Regions from separate parts of the uncultured Intestinibacter sp. genome, predicted to be linked through region 1. Evidence: predicted binding sites of a transcription regulator. Region 1 holds the regulator's gene; the other holds the start of a gene.
The links. Region 1 encodes HrcA, which represses chaperone genes, less so after heat shock. Its sites were predicted from a motif close to TTAGCACTCNNNNNNNNNGAGTGCTAA; they were not measured.

Region 1 (8,998 bases):
ATATTCTTCTGTTGTATATCTACGTTTCATTCTTTTTAAAGTTTCATCACATCCACTTTGAAGTGATAAGTGGTAGTGTGGACAAACTTTATCCATAGCTGAAACTGCTTCTACAAATTCATCTGTAAATAATATAGGTTCAACAGAGCTAAGTCTTATTCTCTCTATTCCTTCTATATTATTTATTTGTTTTATTACGTCTAGAAGTTTTATATCAGTTTCTTTTATGTCTTTTCCATAAGATGCAACATGTATTCCTGTTAAAACTACTTCTTTATATCCATTAGCTGCAAGATTTTCTACTTCTTTAACTATACTTTCTAAATCTCTACTTCTAACTCTGCCTCTTGCATATGGTATTATGCAGTATGAACAGTATCTATCACATCCATCTTGTATTTTTAAGAAAGCTCTAGTTTTTCCGTTAGTTTTGTTTATTTCGATTTCTTCGAAAGCTTTAACTTTCATTATATCGTCAACTGTACTAATTTTTCTGCTTGCATCGATTTTTTTAACTTCTTCTACGATTTTTTTTCTATCATTTGTACCCATAACAAGATTTACTTCGTCTATTGAAAGTATTTCTTCTGGAGATACTTGTGAATAACATCCAACTACAGCGATTATCGCGTCTGGATTTTTCTTTTTCATTCTTCTTATATATTGTCTTGATTTTCTATCACTCATATGAGTTACTGTACAAGTATTTATAACATAAACATCTGCATAATCTTCTGTTTCTGCTTTTTCATATCCTTCTTTTTCGAATAATTCAAGCATTGCTTCTGTTTCGTATTGGTTTACTTTACACCCTAAAGTATAAAATGCCACTCTTTTCATTAAATATTTCCTCCTAAGTCACTTAGTTCATATAAAACTATTGAAGAAGCGACTACTGATGCAGTTTCCGTTCTCAATATTCTCGGTCCTAATGATACAACTTTAGAATCTATATCTTGAATATTTTCTATTTCTTCTTCTTCAAATCCACCTTCAGGTCCTACAAAGATTCCTATTGTATTTATATCGGCATCTTTAATTGCACTTTTTATAGATACAGTTCTTTCATTTTCATAAGGACATATATTCATATCGTTGTTTTTCATGTCTTCTAAAGCTTCTTTAAATGGCAAAATACCTCTTAATTTAGGTATCTTACCTCTTTTACTTTGTTTAGCAGCCTCATACATAATTCTTTCCCAACGCTCTATTTTTTTGCCTTCTTTTTTGTCGTCAACTTTGACTACACTTCTCTTTGTAGATACTAAAATAATTTCATCAACTCCAACTTCCGTAAGTTTTTGAAGTATTAATTCCATTTTAGTACTTTTAGGAAGACCTTGATATAGTTTTACTTTTAAGTCTGATTCTCTTTTTATTTCTCTTTTTTCGATTATATCTAAATCTACTTGCTCTTTGTTTATTTCTGTTATTTCACAGATGTATTCAGAGTTGTCATTATCACATATTTCTAATTTTTCACCGATTTTACATCTTAAAACTTTAGATATATGTTTTACATCTTCTCCTACTATTACACATGTGTTGTTTTCTAAATTTATATTAGTCTTATCTACGAAAAATCTATCCATTATTTCACCTACTTAAGTTTAGAAACTATAGCTGACCATTCTCCTAATCTCTCAACTTTAACTATTTCAAATCCGTTTTCTTCTAAAGCTTGACAAACTTCATCTATTTTAGCAAGTATTATACCAGAAGATATGAATACACCATCATCTTTTAAGAATTTGCTTACATCTTTAGCAAGTATTTTTATTATATCTGCTATTATGTTTGCAACTATTACGTCTGCTTTAGAGTCTACAACTTCAAATAATGAACCATGTTTAACTACTACTTTGTCAGATATGTTGTTTATTTCACAGTTTTCTTTTGATACTTTTACTGCTACTTCGTCTAAGTCACCTGCTACTACTTCTTTTGCACCTAACTGTGCAGCTGCAATTGCAAGTATACCACTACCACAACCTATATCAAATACAGTTTTTGTTTCGTCTACGTAGTTTTCTAATTCTCTTATACACATAGAAGTAGTCTCATGAGTTCCTGTTCCGAATGCCATCCCTGGATCTAATTCTATTATTAGGTCACCTTCTTGTTTTTCATACTCTTCCCAGCTAGGTTTTACAACTATTTTTTTACCTACTTTTGTTGGTTTGTAGTATTTTTTCCATTCATTTGCCCAATCAGATTCGTTGACATTGCTTAAAGATACAGAACCTTCACCTATATCTAATCCGAATGATGGTAATAAAGCTATTCTAGCTTTTACTGTTTCGATTAATTCTAATACATTTCTTTCTTCTGGTATGTAAGTTTTTATAAGTACTCCGTCTTGTCCACTTTTGTTGAATACTTCTTCTTCAACATAATCCCAATCTAGTTCATTTTTCTTTTGGAATAAGAAGTCTTTTGGGTCTTCTATCATAACCCCTCCACATCTTTCTTCCATTAATATGTTACTTATTGCTTCTACAGCTTCTGTAGTAGTTTTTATAGTTACTTCTGTCCAATTCATAATATAATTATCTTCCTTTCTAGGTTTTATTATTTAAAGTTATAATTTTATACTTATGATTTTCAATTTTAAAAATTTCATTTAATTATTATATCATATTTAATCTATTGGTTAATTACTAAATTACATCTATCGCCAAAATTCTGCAATTTTTTTAGTTTTTAAATCATATAATTAACAGTTTTTTCTGTATTTATATATTTTGTCCTAAATATTGTAATTTTATAATTCATACAAAAACTTCTTATAGATTTAATAACCATTATTTCTCTTATTAAAACTTTTTAGTTTTAAATTTTTAGCAAAAAAAAGTATTTTAAATAGCAGTTAACTATTTAAAATACTTTTTAAATAAATTTATTTCTTTAAATTTTTGAAAAAAGTGTCTATCTTGTTCTTCCAATTCCTCTGTTTTTCGTGGACTTTGTTTCCGCAAGATTCATCAAATTTTCTTAATAATTCTTTTTGATCTTCGTTTAATTTTTTAGGTGTATCTATTATAACTTTAACGTATTGGTCACCTCTAGAATTACTTCTTAATTTAGGTATACCTTTTTCTCTAAGTCTAAATACTGTTCCTGTTTGAGTTCCTTCAGGTAAAGTGTATGAAACTTTTCCGTCTAGTGTAGGTACTTCTAATTTATCCCCTAATGCCGCTTGAGTAAATCTTATTGGCATTTCTATATAAACGTCGTATCCTTCTCTTGTGAATATATCGTGTTTTTGTACATTAACTACGATATATAAATCTCCTCTAGGACCGCCTTTTTCTCCTACTTCACCTTGACCAGAAAGTTTTATCATTTGACCATCATCTATACCTGCTGGTATATCAACTTCTATTGTCTTAGTTTTTCTTACGCTACCTTTTCCATGACATTTGTTACATGGTGATTCATTTATTTCCCCTTCACCATCACATGTAGAACATGTTCTTTGGCTAGCTATATTACCGAATGGAGTTCTTTGAACACTTTGAACTGTTCCTGAACCATGACAAGTAGGACAAGTTTTTTTAGATGTTCCTGGTCTTGCTCCACTACCATGACATTCTTCACATTCTTCACTTCTATTTATTTTAACTTTTATTTTCTTACCGAATGCAGCATCTTCAAAACTAATAGTAACTGATTGTCTTATATCTGCACCACGTTTTGGTCCTCTTCTTCTAGATGAAGAACTTCCGAATCCACCTCCAAAGCTAGAACCGAATATGTCTCCGAATATATCTTCGAATCCACCGAAGCCACTTCCTCCGAATCCGCCGAATCCTTGACCGCCGCCAAATCCGCCTTGACCATTTAATCCGTCGTGTCCAAATCTATCATAAGTACTTCTTTTTTCTTCATCAGAAAGAACTTCATAAGCTTCATTTATTTCTTTGAATTTTTCTTCAGCATCTTTATCACCAGGATTTTTGTCTGGGTGATATTTCATTGCTAATTTTCTATAAGCTTTTTTAATCTCTTTAGCGTCTGCGTCTTTGCCTACACCAAGTACCTCATAGTAATCTCTTTTTTCACTCAAGGATTTCACCACCTTTACATCTTACAAAATAATAGCTTGTAGAATGTTAAACTACAAGCTATTATAAATTTATTTTAACAGACTAATCTTCTTTACTAAGTACTTTTAAAAAGTACGTTAATTTTATTATACACAAATACTCTGTCTTTGTAACCTATTTATCATCAACTTCTGTAAAATCTGCATCTACTACGTTGTCATCGCCATTTCCAGCGTTTGAACCTTGGTCATAACCAGCATCTTGAGCTTCTGCACCTTGTGCTGCTTGAGCTTGTTGATACATTTGTTCAGATATTTTATGGAATTTGTTCATTACTTCATCCATTGCAGTTTTTAATTCTTCAGCTGTTGCGCTTTCTTTATCTTTAACTGCTTTTAAGTTTTCTAAAGCACTTTCTATAGCTGATTTATCTTCTGCACTTACTTTATCTCCTAATTCGTTTAAAGTTTTTTCAGTTTGATAAATAGTTGATTCAGCTTGGTTTAATGCTTCTATTTTTTCTTTCTTTTGTTTATCAGCTTCAGCATTCATTTCTGCTTCTTTAACTTTTCTTTCTATTTCTTCTTCTGATAAGTTAGTTCCTGAAGTTATAGTAACTTTTTGTTCTTTTCCAGTTCCTAAATCTTTAGCAGTAACGTGAACTATACCATTAGCATCTATATCGAAAGTAACTTCTATTTGAGGTATTCCTCTTGGAGCTGGTGGTATTTCAGATAATTGGAATCTACCTAATGTAGTATTATCGTAAGCCATTGATCTTTCACCTTGTAATACGTGTATATCAACAGCAGTTTGGTTATCTGCAGCAGTTGAGAATACTTGAGATTTTTTAGTTGGTATAGTAGTATTTCTTTCTATTATTTTAGTCATTACGTTACCCATAGTTTCTATACCTAATGATAATGGAGTAACATCTAATAATAATAAGTCGTTAACTTCACCAGTTAAAACACCAGCTTGTATAGCAGCACCAGCAGCAACACATTCATCTGGGTTTATACCTTTGTGAGGTTCTTTTCCTATGAAGTTTTTAACAGCTTCTTGAACTGCAGGTATTCTTGTTGAACCACCTACTAATAATACGTCGTCTATTTCTGAAACTGAAAGTCCAGCATCAGCTAAAGCACTCTTAGTTGGTCCCATAGTTTTTTCTACTAAATCAGCAGTTAATTCGTTGAATTTAGCTCTTGATAAATCTATATTCATGTGTTTTGGTCCTTCTGCAGTTGCAGTTATGAATGGTAGATTTATGTTAGTTGACATTGTTGAAGATAATTCTTTTTTAGCTTTTTCAGCAGCTTCTTTTAATCTTTGTAATGCCATTTTGTCTGATCTTAAATCAACACCTTCAGCTTTTTTGAATTCGTCAGCTAAGTAATCTATTATAACTTTATCGAAGTCGTCTCCACCTAATCTGTTGTTACCAGCAGTAGCTAAAACTTCGAAAGTACCGTCACCTATTTCAAGTATTGATACGTCGAAAGTACCTCCACCTAAGTCAAATACTAATATTTTCTTTTCTTCGTCTAATTTATCCATACCGTAAGCAAGAGCTGCAGCAGTTGGTTCGTTTATTATTCTTTTAACGTCAAGTCCTGCTATTCTACCTGCATCTTTAGTTGCTTGTCTTTGAGCATCTGTGAAGTATGCTGGAACAGTTATAACTGCTTCTGTTACTGTTTGACCTAAGTAACTTTCTGCATCTGATTTTAATTTTTGAAGTATTATAGCTGATATTTCTTGTGGAGTATATCCTTTACCATCTATATCTACTTTGTAATCTGTACCCATATGAGTTTTTATTGAAGTTACAGTTCTTTCTGCATTTGTAACTGCTTGTCTTTTTGCAGGTTCCCCTACTATTCTTTCACCATCTTTTGTAAATGCTACTACTGATGGTGTAGTTCTCATACCTTCGTTATTTGCTATTATTTGAGGTTCTCCACCTTCTAAAACTGCTACACAAGAGTTTGTTGTACCTAAATCTATACCTATTACTTTTGCCATGTTAATACGCCTCCTGGAATTTTCATTTTAATTAATTTATTTAATTTGTTAGCTATTTTCAATTATTAGCTATTTATTATTTACAAATTTATTAGCAAGATACTTTAACCATTGTTGGTCTTATTACTTTTGCACCAAGTTTGTATCCTTTTTGTAGTACCATAACAACTTTGTTTGGTTCTACTCCATCTATGTTTTCTTGCATTACTGCCATGTGAACATTTGGATCGAAATCAGCATCTTCTGCTTCTATTTCTTCAACACCAAATTTTACTAATGAATCTTTTAGTTGTTTATAAACTAAATCTACACCTTTATAAAGAGCTTCTTCTTTATCTGGGCAAGCATCTAATGCTCTTTCCATATTATCTATAACTGGTATTAATTCAGTTATTATTTTTTCATTAGCAAATACGCCAATTGTCTCTTTTTCTTGTTGTGTTCTTCTAATATAGTTAGAATATTCTGCTTGAAGTCTTCTATATTTATCTTCAGATGCTTCTACTTTAGATTCTAAGTCTTTTATTTTATCTTCAACTTTCTTTTCTTCTAATTTAGAATTTATATCTGTTACATTATCATCTTCAGTTTGTTGTGTTTTTACTTCCTCAGCCGCTTGTTCTTCAACTGAAGTGTTAGTATCGTTTTTAACTTCAGATTGTACATCTTTATTTTCCAAGATATTACACCCCTCGATTCTTTTATTTTTCTATTTATTATTAAGCAATATATTCATATAATTTATTATCGAATATATTCTAGAATAATCCATTCTCGTTGGACCTATAAAACTTATACGTCCGATTTGCTCATTGTCTACTTTGTATGTAGCTGTTACAACACTACAGTCTTGGGCTTGTTGACAGTCATTATCACTACCAATTATTATATTGGTATTGTCTTTTAATATTCCTTTTGATTGTATTATTTTAGCTACTGTTTCTTTTGTTTCAAGCATGTCTAAAAAGCTTCTAGCTTTTAATACATCATTAAATTCTGGATAATCAAGTATGTTTGTAACACCGTTTAATGTTATCGATACATCATCATCTGATACATTTGAATTTAATACGCTAAGCAATTTATCCACTATAGAAGAGTATTCTCCTATTTCATATTTTATAAAAGCTATTAAATTGTTATCAATATCTGTTATACTTTTTCCTGCAAGCTTTTTAGTAAGATTATCAGAAATTATATTCAACTTAGCTTGATCTAAATACTTTTTAGTAGGAATATCAGTCTTTTTAATATCTCCAATATCTGTTACAACAATTAATAATATACTGTGTTCACCCATGTTAACTAGTTGGATATGTTTAATCACACTTGGTTTTACTATTTTAGTAGTACCTATAGTTGTGTAATTAGTAAGCTGTGATAACATCTTAGAAGTTTCATGAATTAAATCTTGTATGTGATTCATGTTGCTTTCTACACATTTTTCAATTATTTCTTTGTCGCTATCATTTAATTCATTAGTTCCCATCAACAAATCTACATATAATTTATAACCTTTTTCTGTTGGCACCCTTCCTGCTGATGTATGTGGCTGAACTAAATATCCCAATTCTTCCAAATCCGCCATTTCATTTCTTATAGTCGCAGCGCTAACTCCAAGATTATGCTTTTTAGAAATTGTTCTAGATCCTACAGCTTCAGCTGTTTCAATATAATCTTTAACTATCGCTTTGAGGATTTTCATTTTTCTTTCATTAAGTTCCATTTTTCATTTCCTCCCTGCTGTTAGCACTCACTATTTTCGAGTGCTAAAAAGATTATATATATTATATAACACTTATTTTTATTTTTGTCAACAGTTTTTATTTAATCTATATAATCTAAAAAAATATTATTTGATATTTCTCTTCCCTTTTGAGTAAATTTAAATCCGCCCTGTGTCATTTCTATTAATTCTAAATTTAAATGTTTAGCTATTTGTTCTTTATATTTTTCTTCAAAGTTTATTTCAAATTCCTCAAAATCTTTAAAAATTATACCTTCATTCATTCTAAGTCCCATGATAATCTTTTCTTCTATTTCGTCTTTTTGAGTAAGAGTTTCAAAGAAATCTATAGGCTTTTGATTTTGTAATAATTTTTCATGATAATCATCTAAACTTTGTACATTGTTGTATCTAACATTATTAATATATCCAGATGCTCCCGGTCCTAATCCTATGTAATTTTTACATTTCCAATATAATATGTTATGCTTGCATTCATATCCCACTTTAGCATAATTTGATATCTCATATTGATTATATCCATTTTCTTTTAAATAATTTATAGCATATTCATACATTTTTATATCTTCATCTTCATCACCAAGATCAAACTCTTTTTTCATATACATGTCGTATAATTTAGTTCCTTCTTCTAAAATTAGAGAATACGCTGATATATGTTCTGGATTCAAGCTTACTATTTTATGTAGAGTTTCTTTCCAATCTTCAAAAGTTTGATGTGGAAGATTATACATTAAATCTATATTTATATTTTTAAATCCTACTTTTCTAGCTTCTAAATAGTTTTTTTCAAATTGTTCATAATTATGTATTCTACCTATATATCTAAGTAAATTTTCTTGCACAGCTTGAAGTCCTATACTAAGTCTATTTACTCCAATACTTCTCATAAATTTTAGTTTATCTTCTGTAAGTGTACCTGGGTTGCACTCCATTGATATTTCTGCATCTTCATCTATAGAGAAGTTTTCTTTTATTTCGTCCATTATAAATTGCATGTCATTATTGTTTAATATGCTAGGCGTCCCTCCACCAAAAAATATGCTATTTATTTTTCTATCTTTATTTTTATATAAAGCCATCTCTTTTTTTAAATCAGATAAAAATCTATCTTTTTCATTTACTATCATTTTATATGAATTAAAATCGCAGTATTTACATTTTTGCACGCAAA
Region 2 (8,998 bases), on a different contig from region 1:
AATTATACCGATACCGCCTTGTCTTGCCATAGATATAGCCATTTTAGATTCTGTAACTGTATCCATACTAGCACTCATTAACGGAATATTTAGTTCAATATCTTTTGTTAATTTAGTCTTAATATCGATTTGTGATGGTATTATTTCTGATTTCTGTGGAATTAATAATACGTCATCGAAAGTTAAACCTTCTTTTACGATAGTTGCCATTTTACATTACCCCTTTCATAGTTAATTGATTATGTTAATTTTAAAATATTTTAAATATTGTAATTTTAATTATTATTTAAAATAATATATATTCATTTATCTTATAAAATTTAAAAAATTATATCAAAAAAGCCTCTATAGTAACTTCCATCAATTTTAACAAAAGTGAAATTACTATAAAGGCTTTTAACATCACTGATATAGCCAATCCGCTGGGATAAATATCGGCCGGCGGATTTACTTAAAGATGTCGCAGATATAATAATTCCACTCATAGTCTAGATATTTACGGCATCTAGGTAGAAACTCTCAGACCATATTACTGAGCATATACGAGTGATTTATTAATTAGCTTTATTTTTTCATTTAAATTAATTTGTTCAATTAATTGAATATTAATTTATCAAAATTAATGAACGTTGTCAACAATTTTAAAAAAATTTTTCGGCTATTAAATAATTTATTTCTTGAAAAACTTTAACTAGAGGTATGTTTTCCCTTTTAGCCATTATTTTACAATCTTCATACTCTGGTGTCGCTTTAATTAATTTATTATTTAAGTAACCTAACTTTATTTGTATGTCACCGTATTTTGTATTTATTCTTTCAAATTTTCTATCTATAACCCTTCTTTCTAGCTTATGATATCTCACTCCAAACGTTGATGTTTCAAGGATTAAGAGGTTTATAAGTTTTTGTAAATCTTCTTCTTTGCACAGTATACAAATCTTATATGCAGGTCTATTTTTCTTCATAAAAATACTTTCTGTATATATATCTAATGCACCTTGATTTAAAATTTGTTCGTATATGTGAGAATATATTTCTGAAGACATGTCGTCTATATTTACATTAATCTCCCAGACTATATTCTTTTTTTTTTTACACCTATAAATGTTCTTAGCATGTTTGGAACTTCAAATTTTTTATGTCCGATTCCATATCCTATTTGTTTAGTTTCAAATTCAATTTCGTCTATAAATTTATCACACATAGTTTTTATAATTGCTGCTCCTGTTGGAGTTGTACATTCACCTGATACATTGTTAAATTTAACTGGTACGTCTTTTAATATTTCTACGACTGCTGGTGCTGGTACTGGAATTATTCCATGTGCACACTTAACAAAACCTGATCCTAATGGTACTTTTGTCGCATATATTTTGTCTATGCATAGTAAATCTATTAGTATACATGAACCTACTATATCGATTATTGAATCCATTGCTCCAACTTCATGGAAATGTATTTTGTCGATAGATGTCCCATGTACCTTTGCTTCTGCTTTTGCAACTTCCATAAAGATATCTTTCGCATTTTGTTTTATTTTGTCGTTTAATGTACTATTGTCGATTATGTCATATATATCTATCAAGTTTCTATGTACATGACCTTCATTTACTATAACATTTACGTTTGTTCCTCTTATTCCATTTTCAAATTTATCATTTATTTCTATTTTGTATTCTTTGTTTAGGTTTAATTTGTCCAACTCTTTTAAAAATATTTCCTTTGGAACTCCTAGATTTAGTAATGTTGCTAAAGTCATATCCCCTGATATTCCACTTATAATATCAAAATATAAAATCTTTTCTTCTTGCATGTATTTTCTCCCCGTATTGTTTTATTATGTATTTTTATATATTTAATAAATTATTTATTTATATCGATTATTTCTATATTATTTTACTCAAATAATATTTTTTATATTTTCACAAATTACTTTAATTTGTTTTTAATTTATAATATCAATTCAATTTTCTCAATTCCCACAATATTTATAATTATTTTAATTTATTTATAGTAGCAGCTAAATATCCTGCTCCAAATCCATTATCTATATTGACTACAGATATCCCAGATGCACAACTGTTTAACATTGCTAAAAGCGCAGTAAGTCCATTAAAACTTGTCCCATATCCAACTGATGTTGGAACAGCGATTACTGGTACATCTACCATTCCGCCAACAACACTTGGTAATGCGCCTTCCATCCCTGCCACAGCAACTATTACCCTTGCTTGTTCAATAAGGTATCTTTTATTTAATAATCTATGTATCCCAGCTACACCTACATCATATATTCGCTCTACTTTATTTCCTAAAAATTTAGCAGTATAATAAGCCTCATTAGCCACTGCTATATCTGATGTACCTGCTGCAAGTATTGCTATAGTACCCTTTCCTACTATTTCAATCTCATGATTTTTTATCATTAATACTCTCGATAATTCATCATATTCTACATTGTCGTATATCTGTTTTAATTTTTCAGCAGTCTCTTTTCTGCATCTTGTTCCAAGTACATTGCTTTGTTTTTTAAGTAAAACATCTACTATCCCTATTATATGTTCATCTGTTTTTCCTTCACAGTAAATGACTTCTGGAAACCCATTTCTAATCTCTCTGTGATGGTCTATATTTGCATAACCTAAATCTTCATAAGGTAAATCTTTTAATTTAGTTATCGCTGTATCTATATCTATTTCATCATTTTTAACTGCTTCTAATAATTTTTTTACATCCATATTAACTTTGTGCCCCTTTCTCTATGATAATATCACCATATATTTCCCTTATAATTTACATATATTGTAACACTTACATCTTTATTTAGAAATATCCTTTTACCTAGTTTATACAATTTATAAGTATAATTTCCTATACGTTATATAAATTTTAAATACCTAATCTCCATTTAATCTCAATAGATTTTCTAAAATAAAAAAAGCACCATATCACAAAACTATTATGATATAGCGCATTAATTTCGAGTCGATATTTTAAATTTTAATATAATGAGTTAGATTACATCATTCCTGGCATTCCGCCACCAACTGCTGCAGCTGGATCTTCTTTTTGAGTAATTTCTGCAACTGCTGCTTCAGTAGTTAAGAATACACTTGCTATTGATGAAGAATTTTGTAAAGCACTTCTAGTAACTTTAGTTGGGTCAACTATACCAGCTTCTATCATGTTTACATATTCTTCTTTATATGCATCAAATCCTACTTCTGGATCTGCGTTTATTACATTTTGTACTATTACAGCACCTTCAAGACCTGCATTTATTGCTATTTGTCTTAATGGTTCTTCTAATGCTTTTCTTATTATTTTAGCACCTATAGCTTCTTCGCCATCTAATTCAGATATTAATTTTTCTACTGCTGGTATAACACTTACAAGTGCAGTACCACCACCAGCAACTATACCTTCTTCAACAGCAGCTTTAGTTGCATTTAAAGCATCTTCTATTCTTAATTTCTTTTCTTTCATTTCAACTTCTGTAGCTGCACCAACTTTAACTACTGCAACTCCACCAGATAATTTAGCTAGTCTTTCCATTAATTTTTCTCTATCAAAATCAGAAGTAGTTTCTTCAGCTAAATGTTTTATTTGGTTTATTCTGTTTTCTATGTTAGCTTTTTCTCCAGCTCCATCAACTATTGTAGTGCTGTCTTTTGTTACTTTTATTGAAGATGCTCTACCTAACATGCTTAAGTCAGCTTCTTTTAATTCGTAACCAACTTCTGAAGATATTACTGTACCTCCAGTAAGTATTGCTATATCTTCTAACATTTGTTTTCTTCTGTCACCGAATCCAGGAGCTTTAACAGCAACAACATCAAATGTTCCTCTTAATTTATTAACTACTAATGTAGATAATGCTTCACCTTCAACGTCTTCAGCTATTATTAATAATTTTTTACCTGTTTTAACTAATTGTTCAAGTAATGGTAATATTTCTTGAATGTTAGATATTTTCTTGTCAGTTATTAATATGAAAGGATCGTTTAAAACAGCTTCCATTTTATCAACATCTGTTACCATGTATGCAGAAACAAATCCTCTGTCAAATTGCATACCTTCAACAGTATCTAATTCAGTTTTCATAGTTTTTGATTCTTCAACAGTTATAACACCATCTCTACCAACAACTTTCATTGCTTCAGCTATTAATTGACCTATTTCATCATCACCTGAAGATACAGCACCAACTTGAGCTATTGCTTCGTCAGTTTCAACTATTCTTGATTGATTTTTTAATTCTTCAACTGCTACTTCTACAGCTTTAGCTATACCTTTTCTTATTAAGATTGGGTTTGCTCCAGCTGTTACGTTTTTAAGACCTTCTCTTATGATTGCTTGAGCTAAAACTGTTGCTGTAGTAGTCCCATCACCAGCTACATCATTAGTTTTAGTTGCAACTTGTTTAACAAGTTGAGCACCCATATTTTCAAATCTGTCTTCTAATTCTATTTCTTTAGCTATTGTTACACCATCATTTGTTATTAGTGGAACACCATACATTTTATCAAGTATAACATTTCTACCTTTTGGTCCTAATGTAACTTTAACTGTATCTGCTAATTTATTTACCCCTCTTTCAAGAGCTCTTCTAGTATCTTCTGCAAATTTAATTTCTTTTGGCATGTTAATTCATCCTCCTACTTATAATATTATAATTCTACTATAGCTAATATATCGCTTTGTCTTAATATTATGTAATTTTCCCCATCTGCTTTTATTTCATTTCCAGCGTATTTAGAGAAGATAACTTTATCTCCTACTTTAACTTCCATTTTTACTTCGTTTCCATCTACTATACCACCTGGTCCTACTTCTATAACTTCAGCCATTTGTGGTTGTTCTTTAGCTGCTGTTGGTAATACTATACCGCTTGCAGTTTTTTCTTCAGCTTCAAATTTTTTAATGACAACTCTGTCTGCTAATGGTCTTATTTTCATGTCCCATTCCTCCTATTTATATAAAAATCTTTGTGTTAAGTACATCTTAAAAATTCTTTTTGTATAGAATTTATTTATTATTTTCCAATTTTATCACTCTTTAACTAAGAGTGCTAACAATTATTATATTATACTATTTTACTCATTTTTTCAACCTATAATTGGATTTTTTTTCAAATTGTTATGAGTTTACAGTAAATTTTTTCAAATAAAATTTCGCATGCTTTTATATATTCTTTTTTGTTTTAATATATCCTCTATTACTTTTATAAAAATTATCTTCCTATACCAAATTCTCTTGCATAATAGAATAAATATTGTTGTGCAAATCCTGCTAAATCTCCGAATTTCTCTATACCAAATTTTCTAATTTTAGTTAAACTTAAATCCTCTTCAACGTAGAATTCTTGCATTACTCTCTTTACCCAAACATCAACAGGGAATGTATCGTATTTTTGCATACCAAATAAAGCTATACAATCAGCTACTTTTGGACCAACTCCATTAAATTTAAGTAATTCTTTTAAACATTCAGCCGTTGGTAATTTTCTATATTCTAGTACATCTATATTTTCATCATTTACTATTTGAGCAGTTGATTTTATATATTTATCTCTAAACCCTGTTGAACATGCTCTAATTTCTTCTATAGTTGCTTTGTTTAATTGTTGTGGTGTCGGGAATGCATAGTATTCTTGATTTTTATACTCTCCTATATATGTTCCAAAGTTTTTTGATAAGTTATTTATAGCTCTTTGTATCATTGGAATTCTATTATTTGCAGATATTATGAAAGAAATAAGCATTTCCCATCCATCTTGTTTTAATATTCTTATTCCTTCGCCAAATTCTGTAGCCTTTTCTAAATGCTCATCCATTACTTTTAATGTATTTACCATTGATTCATAATCTCTTCCTAAGTCGAAGTAGTCATACCATATGTTATCAAAATCTTCTTTTGTTGTATTATCTAAATATATTTTGTTTCCTTCTTGTTTAACGTTTATCACTTTGCCCATTGCCACACCTGTGTATGAGTCATCTTCTTGTTTTATCCATCTGAAACATTGTCCACATTCAAATATATGTTTAGGGTTAAAATTTTTTACGTCTTCTAATATTACAGTGTTACCTTGTTGTGTTACTTTCATTATGATTTCTCCTCTTACTTTATCTATTTTTTAATATTATTTTAATTATACCCTGGTTAGGTAGATTAATTACAATAACTTATAATCGTTATTTTTATTTTTAATATCATCATACAATATAGTTATAGTTATAAATCCTTCTCCAATCTCATGATCATAAATCATAGTTGGCTTTATATCAATAACTTGCTTGTCTTTTATAAAATTATTTACCGTATTTTCTATCTCTGTAGTTTCAAATCCGTCTCCAATAAAATCTTTAAAAATTTTTATTTTCATATTATTCACCCCTAAATTTATCAACTTATATATTATTTATATCAATATTAGCTTATAAATAACTTAATTATAAGATTAAATAAAAAAACTTCAGCCTGTTTTGGCTGAAGTTTTTGTTTTTACATATATTTATTTATTACTTCATAGCATTTCTCTCTGGCACTATCTCTATTCTGACTTATTACATCTAAGACCCATCCATTTCCGCCACCAGCTAATTTAGCATCTTCAATTGCACTTTGTTCTCTATTATATTTTTCTTGTTCAAAAGCATTTCTATAATTTCTTATTTCTTGTGCCTTATCTGGGAAATAAGAAGAAATATTGATTCCCTTGCTCAATATATTCCCCGTATTTTTTAGGTTGTATAACCTTAGCATAGACAGTAATTCCTGAAAATGCTACTGCCATTAAAGCTACAATTGCTACCACAATAATTAATGGGCTGCGTTTTTTGATTGATTGTTGTTCATAAATTTCTCCCTCGTTATATATATTAGATAAAAGCAGTTAATCCCTGCTAAACCTCACTAAATCTAGATATCAGTTTTTTCAATGCTTCTGTCATTTGATTAACTTCATCTTGTGTATAAAAATACCCATCATTAACTTCTTTTCCTGTTTTTATATACGCATCTAATGTTACTTTATAGTCTAATAACTCATTATTAACCTTGCCTCTATCTAATTTTTCGTAGATGGTTTCAGCTCTATCAATACATTCACTTAATTCATTCTTATTTGTCATTTGAAATACAGTTAATTGAAATCTTTCTGATACATTATCATATCCGACTTCTTCTATATAATTTTCAACAACTGTTCTTATCGTTTCTCTGTCATTTTTACTCACTATGTCTAAAATTTCTAAAACTAAGTTTTCATCCTTTAAATCTAAAGATTGTGCTTTCATAACACATTCTTTAACTTTTTCATCATCACTTATCCCTACATAACTTTTGGAGAGTCCCAAGAGTGCTTCTATACTATTTTTATCTATCCTAAGTGCACTCTCAAAATCATATATTGCTTGTCTATAATGTTCTTCAGCTATATGTTCATTCCCTAATTCTATATATTTATTGTATTTTTTAGGTATTATAACCTCTTTATATGCCATAATACTCGAAAAAACTACTACCGCTAAAACTAAAATCATCCCTATAAATTTTAGCAGCTTACTCTTTTTCATTTTATTCCCCATAAAAATCTCCCTTTGTAATTTTTTCTGCCTTATATATATTAACCAATTTTTATCATTTTTGCAAACATTTGCTTTTTATTTTACACTTATCGATTTACATTTATTTATTTTTACATATAAAATTTATTGTATATGTACTATCAATTAATTTGTATATAATTCTATTATAAAAAAATTACCTTTATATTAAATCTTTAAGATAAATTATAAGATTTTTATCAAAATTCGCTTCGCTCATGGCGCCAACGACTTCGTCCGTTGCTTCAGGTAATAAGTTGGAAAATCTACATTATCCACAAACCAGATAATGTAGATTTTCCTTAGAATTAAAAAAAATAGGATATTAAAATAGATAATCTATTCTAATATCCTATTTATATCTAAAATATAATCATAAATTTATATAATTTTTATATTTATTATGATAATACTTTTTCTATTATTGGTTGAGGTGCAACTTCCTCATCAGTTAATTCAAATGCATGATAAAGTTCATCAATCCATTGTGGTTTTAGTTCTTCATCGTGATAAACAACGCATATTGTTTCACCTTCATTAACTTTATCTCCACGTTTGCAAGCAAGCTCGATTCCAACAGCATGATTTACATCTTCTTCTTTAGTTGCTCTACCTGCACCAAGTTGCATAGCTAGTATACCAAGTTTTTCTGAGTGAAGTAATTTAACATTTCCTGATTCTTTGCTTTTTATCTCTGTTTTAAACTTAGATTGTGGTAATAACGCTGGATTTTCTATCATATCTACGTTACCACCTTGAGCTTTAACCATTTCTTTAAATACTTCGAATGCTCTTCCTGAAGATACCGCTTCATCTAACATTACCCTAGCTTCGTCTTTATCTTTCGCAACTTTTCCTTGAATTAGCATTATTTCAGCAGCTTGCATACAAAGTTCTGTAAAATCTGCTGGTCCATGACCTTTTAATGTCTCTATTGCTTCTCTTATTTCAATTGCATTACCTATAGTGTTTCCTAAAGGTTGGTTCATATCTGTTATCATAGCCATTGTATTTCTACCTAAGCTATTTCCTATAGATATCATAGCTTCTGCTAATTTTGTTGCATCTTCTATAGTATGCATAAATGCACCTTCACCATATTTAACGTCTAATAATATAGTATCTGAACCAGATGCTAATTTTTTAGACATTATTGATGATGCAATTAGCGGAATAGATTCAACAGTTCCAGTAACGTCTCTTAAAGCATATAATTTTTTGTCAGCTGGTACTAAATCTCCAGTTTGACCTATTATAGCTATTCCAACTTCTGAAACTTGTTTTTTGAATTGTTCTTCTGTTAAGAAACAATTGAATCCTTCTATAGATTCTAATTTGTCAAGTGTTCCACCTGTATGTCCAAGTCCACGACCAGACATTTTTGCTAC

Region 2: groES (co-chaperone GroES) is a predicted target of HrcA. The motif match lies at 5,049-5,075, and genes of this name have one in related genera.

What each region holds. Positions count from the first base shown of each region.
Region 1 covers NZ_CABQXJ010000013.1:19,769-28,766, forward strand. Annotated here, with positions in the region: gene mtaB (tRNA (N(6)-L-threonylcarbamoyladenosine(37)-C(2))-methylthiotransferase MtaB) at 1-840, opposite strand, end outside; gene RDX53_RS04040 (16S rRNA (uracil(1498)-N(3))-methyltransferase) at 840-1,592, opposite strand; gene prmA (50S ribosomal protein L11 methyltransferase) at 1,601-2,542, opposite strand; gene dnaJ (molecular chaperone DnaJ) at 2,900-4,069, opposite strand; gene dnaK (molecular chaperone DnaK) at 4,224-6,077, opposite strand; gene grpE (nucleotide exchange factor GrpE) at 6,169-6,756, opposite strand; gene hrcA (heat-inducible transcriptional repressor HrcA) at 6,787-7,803, opposite strand; gene hemW (radical SAM family heme chaperone HemW) at 7,905-8,998, opposite strand, start outside.
Region 2 covers NZ_CABQXJ010000048.1:9,040-18,037, forward strand. Annotated here, with positions in the region: gene guaB (IMP dehydrogenase) at 1-210, opposite strand, end outside; purine riboswitch at 465-566, opposite strand; gene larC (nickel insertion protein) at 642-1,046, opposite strand; gene larC (nickel pincer cofactor biosynthesis protein LarC) at 1,076-1,813, opposite strand; gene larB (nickel pincer cofactor biosynthesis protein LarB) at 1,995-2,738, opposite strand; gene groL (chaperonin GroEL) at 3,019-4,644, opposite strand; gene groES (co-chaperone GroES) at 4,671-4,958, opposite strand; gene RDX53_RS09385 (DNA-3-methyladenine glycosylase) at 5,234-6,109, opposite strand; gene RDX53_RS09390 (hypothetical protein) at 6,179-6,388, opposite strand; gene RDX53_RS09395 (hypothetical protein) at 6,508-6,729, opposite strand; gene RDX53_RS09400 (hypothetical protein) at 6,909-7,580, opposite strand; gene RDX53_RS09405 (pyrimidine-nucleoside phosphorylase) at 8,012-8,998, opposite strand, start outside.